2 regions of the Pseudoalteromonas sp. NZS71_1 genome follow, and region 2 is predicted to be linked to the other one. Evidence: predicted binding sites of a transcription regulator. Region 2 holds the regulator's gene; the other holds the start of a gene.
The links. The regulator sigma-54, encoded in region 2, starts transcription at its own class of promoters, with help from an activator protein. The targets are predictions, from matches to a motif close to GTTGGCACGNNNNTNGNNT.

Region 1: I6F43_RS09855 (BON domain-containing protein) is a predicted target of sigma-54. The motif match lies at 1,462-1,480, and genes of this name have one in related genera.

What each region holds. Positions count from the first base shown of each region.
Region 1 is NZ_JADYXM010000005.1:105,633-109,851, forward strand. It holds gene I6F43_RS09845 (VOC family protein) at 64-480, shown strand; gene I6F43_RS09850 (LiaF domain-containing protein) at 525-1,187, opposite strand; gene I6F43_RS09855 (BON domain-containing protein) at 1,516-2,082, shown strand; gene I6F43_RS09860 (YqaE/Pmp3 family membrane protein) at 2,155-2,313, shown strand; gene I6F43_RS09865 (hypothetical protein) at 2,693-3,199, shown strand; tRNA gene I6F43_RS09870 (tRNA-Ile) at 3,447-3,523, shown strand; gene I6F43_RS09875 (5-carboxymethyl-2-hydroxymuconate Delta-isomerase) at 3,844-4,173, opposite strand.
Region 2 is NZ_JADYXM010000002.1:477,292-481,510, reverse strand. It holds gene rapZ (RNase adapter RapZ) at 1-228, opposite strand, end outside; gene ptsN (PTS IIA-like nitrogen regulatory protein PtsN) at 247-699, opposite strand; gene hpf (ribosome hibernation promoting factor) at 704-991, opposite strand; gene I6F43_RS05080 (RNA polymerase factor sigma-54) at 1,018-2,517, opposite strand; gene lptB (LPS export ABC transporter ATP-binding protein) at 2,587-3,312, opposite strand; gene lptA (lipopolysaccharide transport periplasmic protein LptA) at 3,309-3,854, opposite strand; gene lptC (LPS export ABC transporter periplasmic protein LptC) at 3,844-4,219, opposite strand, start outside.

The DNA.
Region 1 (4,219 bases), on a different contig from region 2:
CGCTTTACCTAAAGTTAGCTTGAGGTTTTATCGTGCTCCTAACTTAATTGATAGGACAACATTATGCATTTAGAGCACGTAAACTTAGTCGCGAGTGATATAGATAGCATGCTTAAATTTTATCGCGCTGTATTTCCACATTGGTCGATTAGAAGTGAGGGCAGAGGCGATTGGCATGGAAAACCAAGACGCTGGGTACACTTTGGAGATGACACGCATTACATTGCGATAAGCGATCATGGTGAGGGTGAAAACAGAAACTTATCGGGCCATCAAATTGGTTTTGCACACTTTGCTTATGTAACTAATAATTTAAGCGCAGTAGTAATGCGCTTAAATAAAGTGGGTTTTACAGTAAGCAAGCAAGGTAGCGAGAATCCTTTCAGAAAGAATGTCTACTTTATTGATCCCGCCGGGTTTGAGGTGGAATTTGTAGAGTATTTAAGTGACATACCAAGCGAGCGAAATAACGATTTATAATAAAATACCAAGCAGCACGCTAAAGTGCTGCTACTCAATTATAGTTAGCGGCTATTATTACCCGTGCCAAACTGGGTTTTTAGCTCATTTGCAAAGCTCATAAATTTTTCTTTAATTGTGCGCTTTATTTTTACTTCAACCGATCCCATAACTGCCTTTCCTTCAATATGAATAGTAGGACCTTGGCGTTTGTTAAGCGACACAGATTTATTTTCAAGACTACTTAAAATACAAAACATTTTAGACACTACATTTACATGCTCTGGTACGTAAATCTCATCGCTACCAAAAATACAGTTAACGTGAATAGTTACATTTTGATGCGCAAAAATGGCATCGGTAAAATCTAGCACCACCGATCCCATAAAGTTACTCAAATATATATTCTTTGGCACGACCCACTGACCGCTTCGCTCGTTAGAGCCTAAAATGCTGCGTAATGTAAAATCATCATCACTGTTTTGTTGTGCACTATAATGTGGTGTAAATTGCGATTGTTTTTCTGCTTTATATTGCTGATCAGTATTAAGTGTTAAATCTTCTACTAAGGCTAAAAGAGCTTCGTTATTAGGTGCATCCATCGCGTTATCTAAGCGTCTCTCAAATGCATCAACAGAAATAACCCCATGACTGTAATTATAAATTAATTGATCAATTACTTGTTCGCGTACTTGCTCTATTGGGCGGTCTTCGACTTTTACAGACATGGGGCATTCCTTATTATATTTACTATTAATACAGCTCTTGATGTTTATATGCAAAGCACGCACCAAATATAATAACCTTAATTATCAATGATTTAATTTTAAATGATGTTTTATGTTTTGTTATATTAACGATAGATTAACCAAAAATGCAATTATCTAGTTATTTTCACTATTTGAGAAAGTTTTACCGAGTAGCCTGTAAATAGTTACACAGCTATAGATAGTGCCTTATCCCAAAGTTACATCAAGTTATTGAAATATATATATAAATAAAGTTGGCCTAAAGCTCGCATTAGTTAAAGTGTCTTTAATCAAAAGGAGAAAGATTATGAAAACATTTAACAAATCTATTATCGCAGCTCTAGTTCTTGGTACTACGGCTATGGGTGCCCAAGCAAACAGCTGGGAAAACGAAAGTAAAGATGCTTGGATTGATGGTAAGGCAGAAACAGTTCTACTTATGAACACTAATCTAAACAACTTTGACATTAACACTGATGTAAAAAATGGCAAGGTAGTACTTACAGGTAAAGTTAATAGCGAGCTTGATAAAGAGCTAGCAGAAGAACTTGTACTTAGCCTAGATGGCGTATCTGATGTTGAAAACAGCCTTACCGTTGTTAAAAGCATGGACACAAAAGATAGAAGCAAAGACATGATGGACGATGATGATAACGACTTAACGGACGCTAAAATCACCACTGTAATCACAACTCGCTTCCTGTTTGATTCAGAAGTTGGTGGTACAGACATCGATGTTGATACCGACAATGGTATTGTAACTCTGAACGGTTCAGTAGAGTCTGAAGCTGAAAAACAACTAGCAGTTAAAATTGCTAAAAATGCTGAAGATGTTCGTGACGTAGTTGATAAACTAGCTATTGTTGCTGAATAATACAGTATAGTTAAGGCCCACTAACACTGGGCTTTACGTCTTTTTAATGCTTAATTTAAATGGAGTTTAGTCATGGATATTATTCGTATAATACTTTCGGTTTTATTACCGCCATTAGGTGTGTTTTTGCAAGTTGGCTTAGGTATGCATTTTTGGTTAAATATTTTATTAACACTGCTAGGTTATTTCCCAGGGTTAATACATGCAATCTACATTATTGCGAAAAAATAATGACAGATTATATATTGTGTAAGCCGACTACTGAGGTTTAGCTAAATAAAAACTTCAGTACTGATCGGCTCACAATATCAGTTTTTAAAGTAAATATTTTTTATCAAAATCTAATTTTTAATTGACTCAAACTAAGTGATTTATTTCTTGTAACTCACTCCCAACATTCCCTCAGCCACACCTATCGTTTACTTCAATTAAGCTTTCTAACTAACAGCAGTGTTCTGATTCTGTATTGATGCCATTTAGGAAGTCTTTAACATTAGTTTGTTTATATATCTACAATACGCGATTAATTGCTCTATTATTAAGTGGCAATATTACCATCACTTCTAGTGTTATCATTAAACCAAGTTTTTACGCATATTGAGGTAGCTAATTGAATATTCGACTTATACTGTCAGGCGTTGTGTCATTCGTTTTTTATTTTAGTTGGGCCTACTGGGCAAATAGTTCGGCAGATATTGCTAAATCTGTCACGTTTCAAGCTGCATTAGTACAAGGTTTGTATAGTGGATTTGTAACGCTGTTTTTTACTTTTATTTTAGAAAAGGTCGTCAACAAGTATAAGTCTAGTTATGTAACGCTTGCGTTTGTAACTCCAATTATTTGTATGTTTCATTCTAAAACACCACAAAACGTAGCAATACGACAAAGCTTCAATAATGCAATTAACTCTAGCGCCTCGTATTTAGGTAACAAAAAAATAGCAGGTGTACTTTTTGCGCCTATTATTCCGATTACTGTTCAATCGAGCTTAGTGATTATGGTGAATGTAATTAATCAGACACCTAATTTGGCACTTACAGTAGCCCCAAGCATATTTTTTACAGCCTTGTATGCCTACACATATATGTTAGCTTTACTTAAAAAAGTAGAGCGTTAAATATAAAAGACTACATGTGGGGGGAAGGTTTTTATAATTTAATGCAGAAAATATCATGGGAAATATCTTACATTTTATGCTTATACCCACCTAAAAGATTACTATTTAAGCAGTTAGCTTACTGATTGTTAAAATAAAGGTGTTTGGTAGTGACAAGCACCTAAAAAGTTTTTATACTGCAACCCGCTTTAGTCGCTCTGTGACTGAACGCTTCAAAAATTAACTGCCTAGCAGTTATATAAAAGTTGGCCCCTTAGCTCAGTTGGTTAGAGCACACGACTCATAATCGTTAGGTCCCCAGTTCGAGTCTGGGAGGGGCCACCACTTTTACAAACTTTCCAAAAAAATACCTACTCAAATTATTTAATGCTACATGAATTTAATATCGTGTAATTTATTATTCTTTATTTACCCCTAATAATAAATATAATTTAAATAAAGTTAATCCATAGATTAAGCTAAGCTTTCTTAAATTTGAAAGAGTGCGAATGCACTATTAAATTCCAGCGTTAGATCGGACGCTATTCATGCTCTGTTTTGTAAATAATAATGAGCTGCATCTGATTTCAGAAGACAAAAAAGCCCCTATTGGGGCTTTTTACTTACTAGTGTTTACTTCTATTGCTCAAAACTACAAGAGTTAACTAATTTTTACGGTATATCTCATGCTCAATATCGTAAATATTTACGCTTAAACTGTCTGATGCTCTGCAGTATGTTTTTAAGCATGAAAGTAGCAGTTCGCTTAACATTTGTTTTTGCTCAATTGAGCGTCCCGCTAAAATATGTACCGCGATATGTATAAACCCTGATTTTCCTGCGCCAAGTTGATATTGCTGATAAGCAATAGCGCGTGTTTTGATGGTTTCTAATTCAAATAAGTTACTTTCGAAAGCGGTAGTGTGAATTTTTTCTACCAGTACTTGTGGTAAAACAGGGAGGTCTTCTGAGTGTTCAATAATAATGTGCGGCATTTAGGCGTTTCCTATTATGAGTTACTGCATGAGCGAGAGTTAATTG
Region 2 (4,219 bases):
GCCTGGCAAGTATTCAAGAATATCGTTAAATTCATCTTGTTGTTTAGGGATGTTCCGTACATCAATGCTAACAGCAATTTTATCGTAGCTATCAGACACACTGCGAACTAATGAAGGAAGCAAGTTAACTGGAATATTATCTACGCAATAATAACCTAAATCTTCTACAACGCGTAAAGCAACCGACTTTCCAGAACCAGAACGGCCGCTTATGATAATTAACTCCATTTAACACCCTTTATAAAACTATGATTGATTGACAATAACTTGGTAAAGCTCAGTATCTGATTTTGCACTGCGTAACTGTTTACAAAAATCTTTATTGTTTAGTTTATCAGCAATGGTTGCTAGAGTCTTTAAGTGCTGCTGGTTATCGCCATCTGGTACGATGAGTGCGACGAAAATATCAACAGGGCGATTATCGATTGCATCAAAATTTATTGGAGTTTCGCTAACGAGTACTAAAGCCAAAGGCTCTTCTGCACCGCTCATTCTTCCATGAGGAATGGCAATGCCACGCCCTATACCTGTACTACCCAATTTTTCTCTGCTCATTAAAGCATTAAGAATATCTTGTTGCGGTAAATACGGAAGTTTGTCGTGAGCAAGTTCGCTAATGAACTCTAAAATTCTTTTTTTGCTATTAAAAAGGACCGCAGCTTTGCTGCAGTCCTGGCATATAAGTGAGCTTAATTTCATCATATTAGTGTCGAGCAAGCTTCTCTTTGTGTTTAATTACTTGTCGATCGAGCTTGTCGATCAACGAGTCAATGGCGGCATACATATCTTGATGTTCTGTAGAGGCAAATAACTCAGCACCGCTTACGTGTATGGTGGCTTCTGCTTTTTGATTTAATTTTTCTACATCGAGAATGACATGAACATTATTAATATGATCAGAGTGTCTTTCTAGCTTCGCAAATTTGGTATTAATATAGTCTCTTAGTGAATCGGTTAATTCTACGTGACGACCAGTTAAGTTTAGTTGCATAAGCATTACCCTCTTTTTTTTGCGTCTTAAATCAAACTTTTACGTTGATTTGACGGTGGAATAGCCAGAGATTCGCGGTATTTTGCGATTGTACGTCTCGCTACTTTAATTCCTTGCTCAGCCAATATATCCGCTATTTTGCTATCACTCAATGGTTTTGCTGAGTTTTCTGCTGCGATTAATTTTCGGATAAGCGCACGGATTGCTGTAGATGAACATTCACCCCCGTTTTCGGTGCTTACATGGCTTGAGAAAAAATATTTAAGCTCAAATATACCACGGGGTGTGTGCATATACTTTTGGGTTGTTACGCGCGAAATTGTTGATTCGTGCATTTCTACCATTTCAGCAACATCATTTAAAACCATTGGTTTCATGGCTTCAGGACCGTGTTCAAAAAAGCCTTGTTGTTGCTTAACAATACAATTTGTTACTTTTAATAGCGTGTCGTTTCTACTTTCTAAGCTTTTAATAAACCATTTAGCTTCTTGTAAATGCGAGCGAATAAACTGGCTGTCACCACTGGATTTTACAGTGCGAGACATTGCCGCGTATTGGCTATTAACACGAATTTTAGGCATGCTGTCTGGGTTTAACTCAACAACCCAGCGGCCTTTAATTTTTTTAACTGACACATCAGGAATAACATACTCAGATTCTTCTCTTACAATAGTATCTGCAGGTTTAGGGCTAAGAGTATGTATTAATGTCATTACTTCTTTAAGCTCTTCTTCTTTGAGCTTAGTTTTCTTCATTAATGTACGATAGTCACGAGCAGCTAATAAATCAATATGCTCGGTTAAAATCATTTTTGTTTCATTAATGTAAGGTGTTTCTTTGTCAAACTGGTTAAGCTGAATACACAAACACTCTTGTAAACTACGTGCAGCAATACCAACAGGATCAAACAGTTGGATGCGTTTTAATACAGCTTCAATTTCATCAAGTTCGACTTCGTTATCATCTTCGTTTTCTTGATTAAAGCTTTCTAAAATCTCTTCGCAGCTTAGTGTTAAAATACCTGAATCATCGACGGCTTCTACAATCGCAATAGCAATAGCTTCGTCTGTAGGGCTAAATGGCGTTAGTTGTAACTGCCACATTAAATACTCATGGAGCGTTTCAGTAGAGGCGCCTTGGTATATTGATTCGTCTTCAGGCATCGGACCCGATGATGATGCTGGGGCGGCACTCATGTACTCATCCCAACTAACATCCATAGCCATGTCGTCACTTAGCGTGTCTTTTGCAAGTGCTTCACCACTATCTTGTTCGTATTCGCTTGGAGCATCATCGGCAGATGCGCTAACAGTTATGTCATCTGTATCTGCTTTTTGCTCGTTTTTACCTGCAGCGTCTTCTGAATAGTCTGCTTCTTCAACCTCTAATAGCGGGTTGCTGTCGAGAGCTTCTTGTATTTCTTGCTGGAGATCCAATGTACTGAGTTGCAACAAACGAATAGCTTGTTGCAGCTGTGGAGTCATTGTAAGTTGCTGGCCCATGCGCAGCTGTAGTGATTGCCTCATGTATCTCTAACAATCCTTTTATGTTGTTATAATTAATACTAGCAGATGCTTAAAGACATGGCGTAAATGTTACAGCCTAAATTGCTCGCCTAAGTAAACATCGCGTACTGTTTTATCATTTAATACGTGTTCTGGAGTACCTGATGCAATCAGCTCCCCATGAGAAACAATGTAGGCTTTTTCACAAACATCAAGGGTTTCTCTTACGTTATGATCGGTAATTAATACACCAATCCCACGATTTTTAAGATGTTCTATTATTTTCTTTATATCTAATACCGAAATAGGGTCAACACCTGCAAATGGTTCATCCAGTAATATAAATTTAGGATCTGCTGCCAGCGCACGTGCTATTTCAACACGACGACGTTCGCCTCCTGACAATGCCATACCTTGGCTATCACGAATGTGTTGTATGCTAAATTCATCTAATAATTTATCGAGAGTGTCTTCTCTAGCTTGTTTATTTAACTCTTTGCGCGTTTCTAAAATGGCCATTAAGTTTTGATAAACAGTCAGCTTTCTGAATATTGAAGACTCTTGCGGTAAGTAGCCAATGCCTAATCTAGCACGACTATGCATAGGTAAAAGAGTAATATCGTTATCGTCTATCGATATTTTACCTTTGTCGCTAGGTACAAGTCCTACTATCATATAAAACGTGGTGGTTTTACCTGCGCCGTTAGGGCCAAGTAAGCCAACAATACTGCCAGCTTTGACTTCAAGGCCGACGTTTTTTACAACTTCACGGCCTTTATAGCTCTTTGCTAATAGCTCTGCTTTTAATGTGCTCATGGTTGACCTTTGTCGCTTTTTTTACTTTTTTTAGTCTCGATTGGCACTAAAATTGTGTGAACGCGGTCAGTTGAGTTTTCATCTTTTTCGGCACTGATTAGCTGCTGCTCTATATCGTAGGTAATGCTTTTAGCATTTATTTTTTGTCCCGCTTGCGATACTTGTGCATTACCAACAAGCGTTAAAAAACGCTTAGATACATCATAACGTACTTCGTCAGCACTGGCGCTCATAGTCGTGCCATCTGATTGCTTCTCTTCAAAGTGCGCAGGGCTACCTGTAGCAATTAATAATTGTTTATTATCGCCAAGTTCATCGCGTTTATGTACTTCTAAGCGGTCGGCTGTGATACGGCGGTTACCGTGAATAATTTCAACGTTTTTCTCAAAAATTCCGACATTAGCTTTTAATTGACCTTCTTGCTTATCGGCGCTTATTGAAATTTGATTTGCAGCCGGTTGCGTGTTTTGCTCTGCAGCACTACTATTAAACGCTAGTATAAGTGTAGGAATAATAAGTGATTTTAATATTTTATTGGTCATAATATATGGTTCGCGTATGGTTAATTAGTTTTATCACTTCGGTTTTTAAGTCGGCTTCTAGGCCTTTACCAGTGATTTTTAAATTGGGCCCAGTGATGATAACGGGTTGCTCCGAACGCATTGTTAATAGCTTTATATCTACTTGAATATTATCAGCATTGATTTTGTCTATCATGGCGTTATCGGTTAAGTTTTTGGCAACCACATTGCCTTCTAAAATTAATTGTTTGTCTTCATATAATGTTGCTTCGTCTGCATTTATTTGCCACGTTTGCTTTTCGTTATATAAAGTAAAAATAGGTTTTTCAAAAAACGTAAAACCTAATTGTTGATATAGCTCCATTTTAGCCGCAGTGACTTTGTGG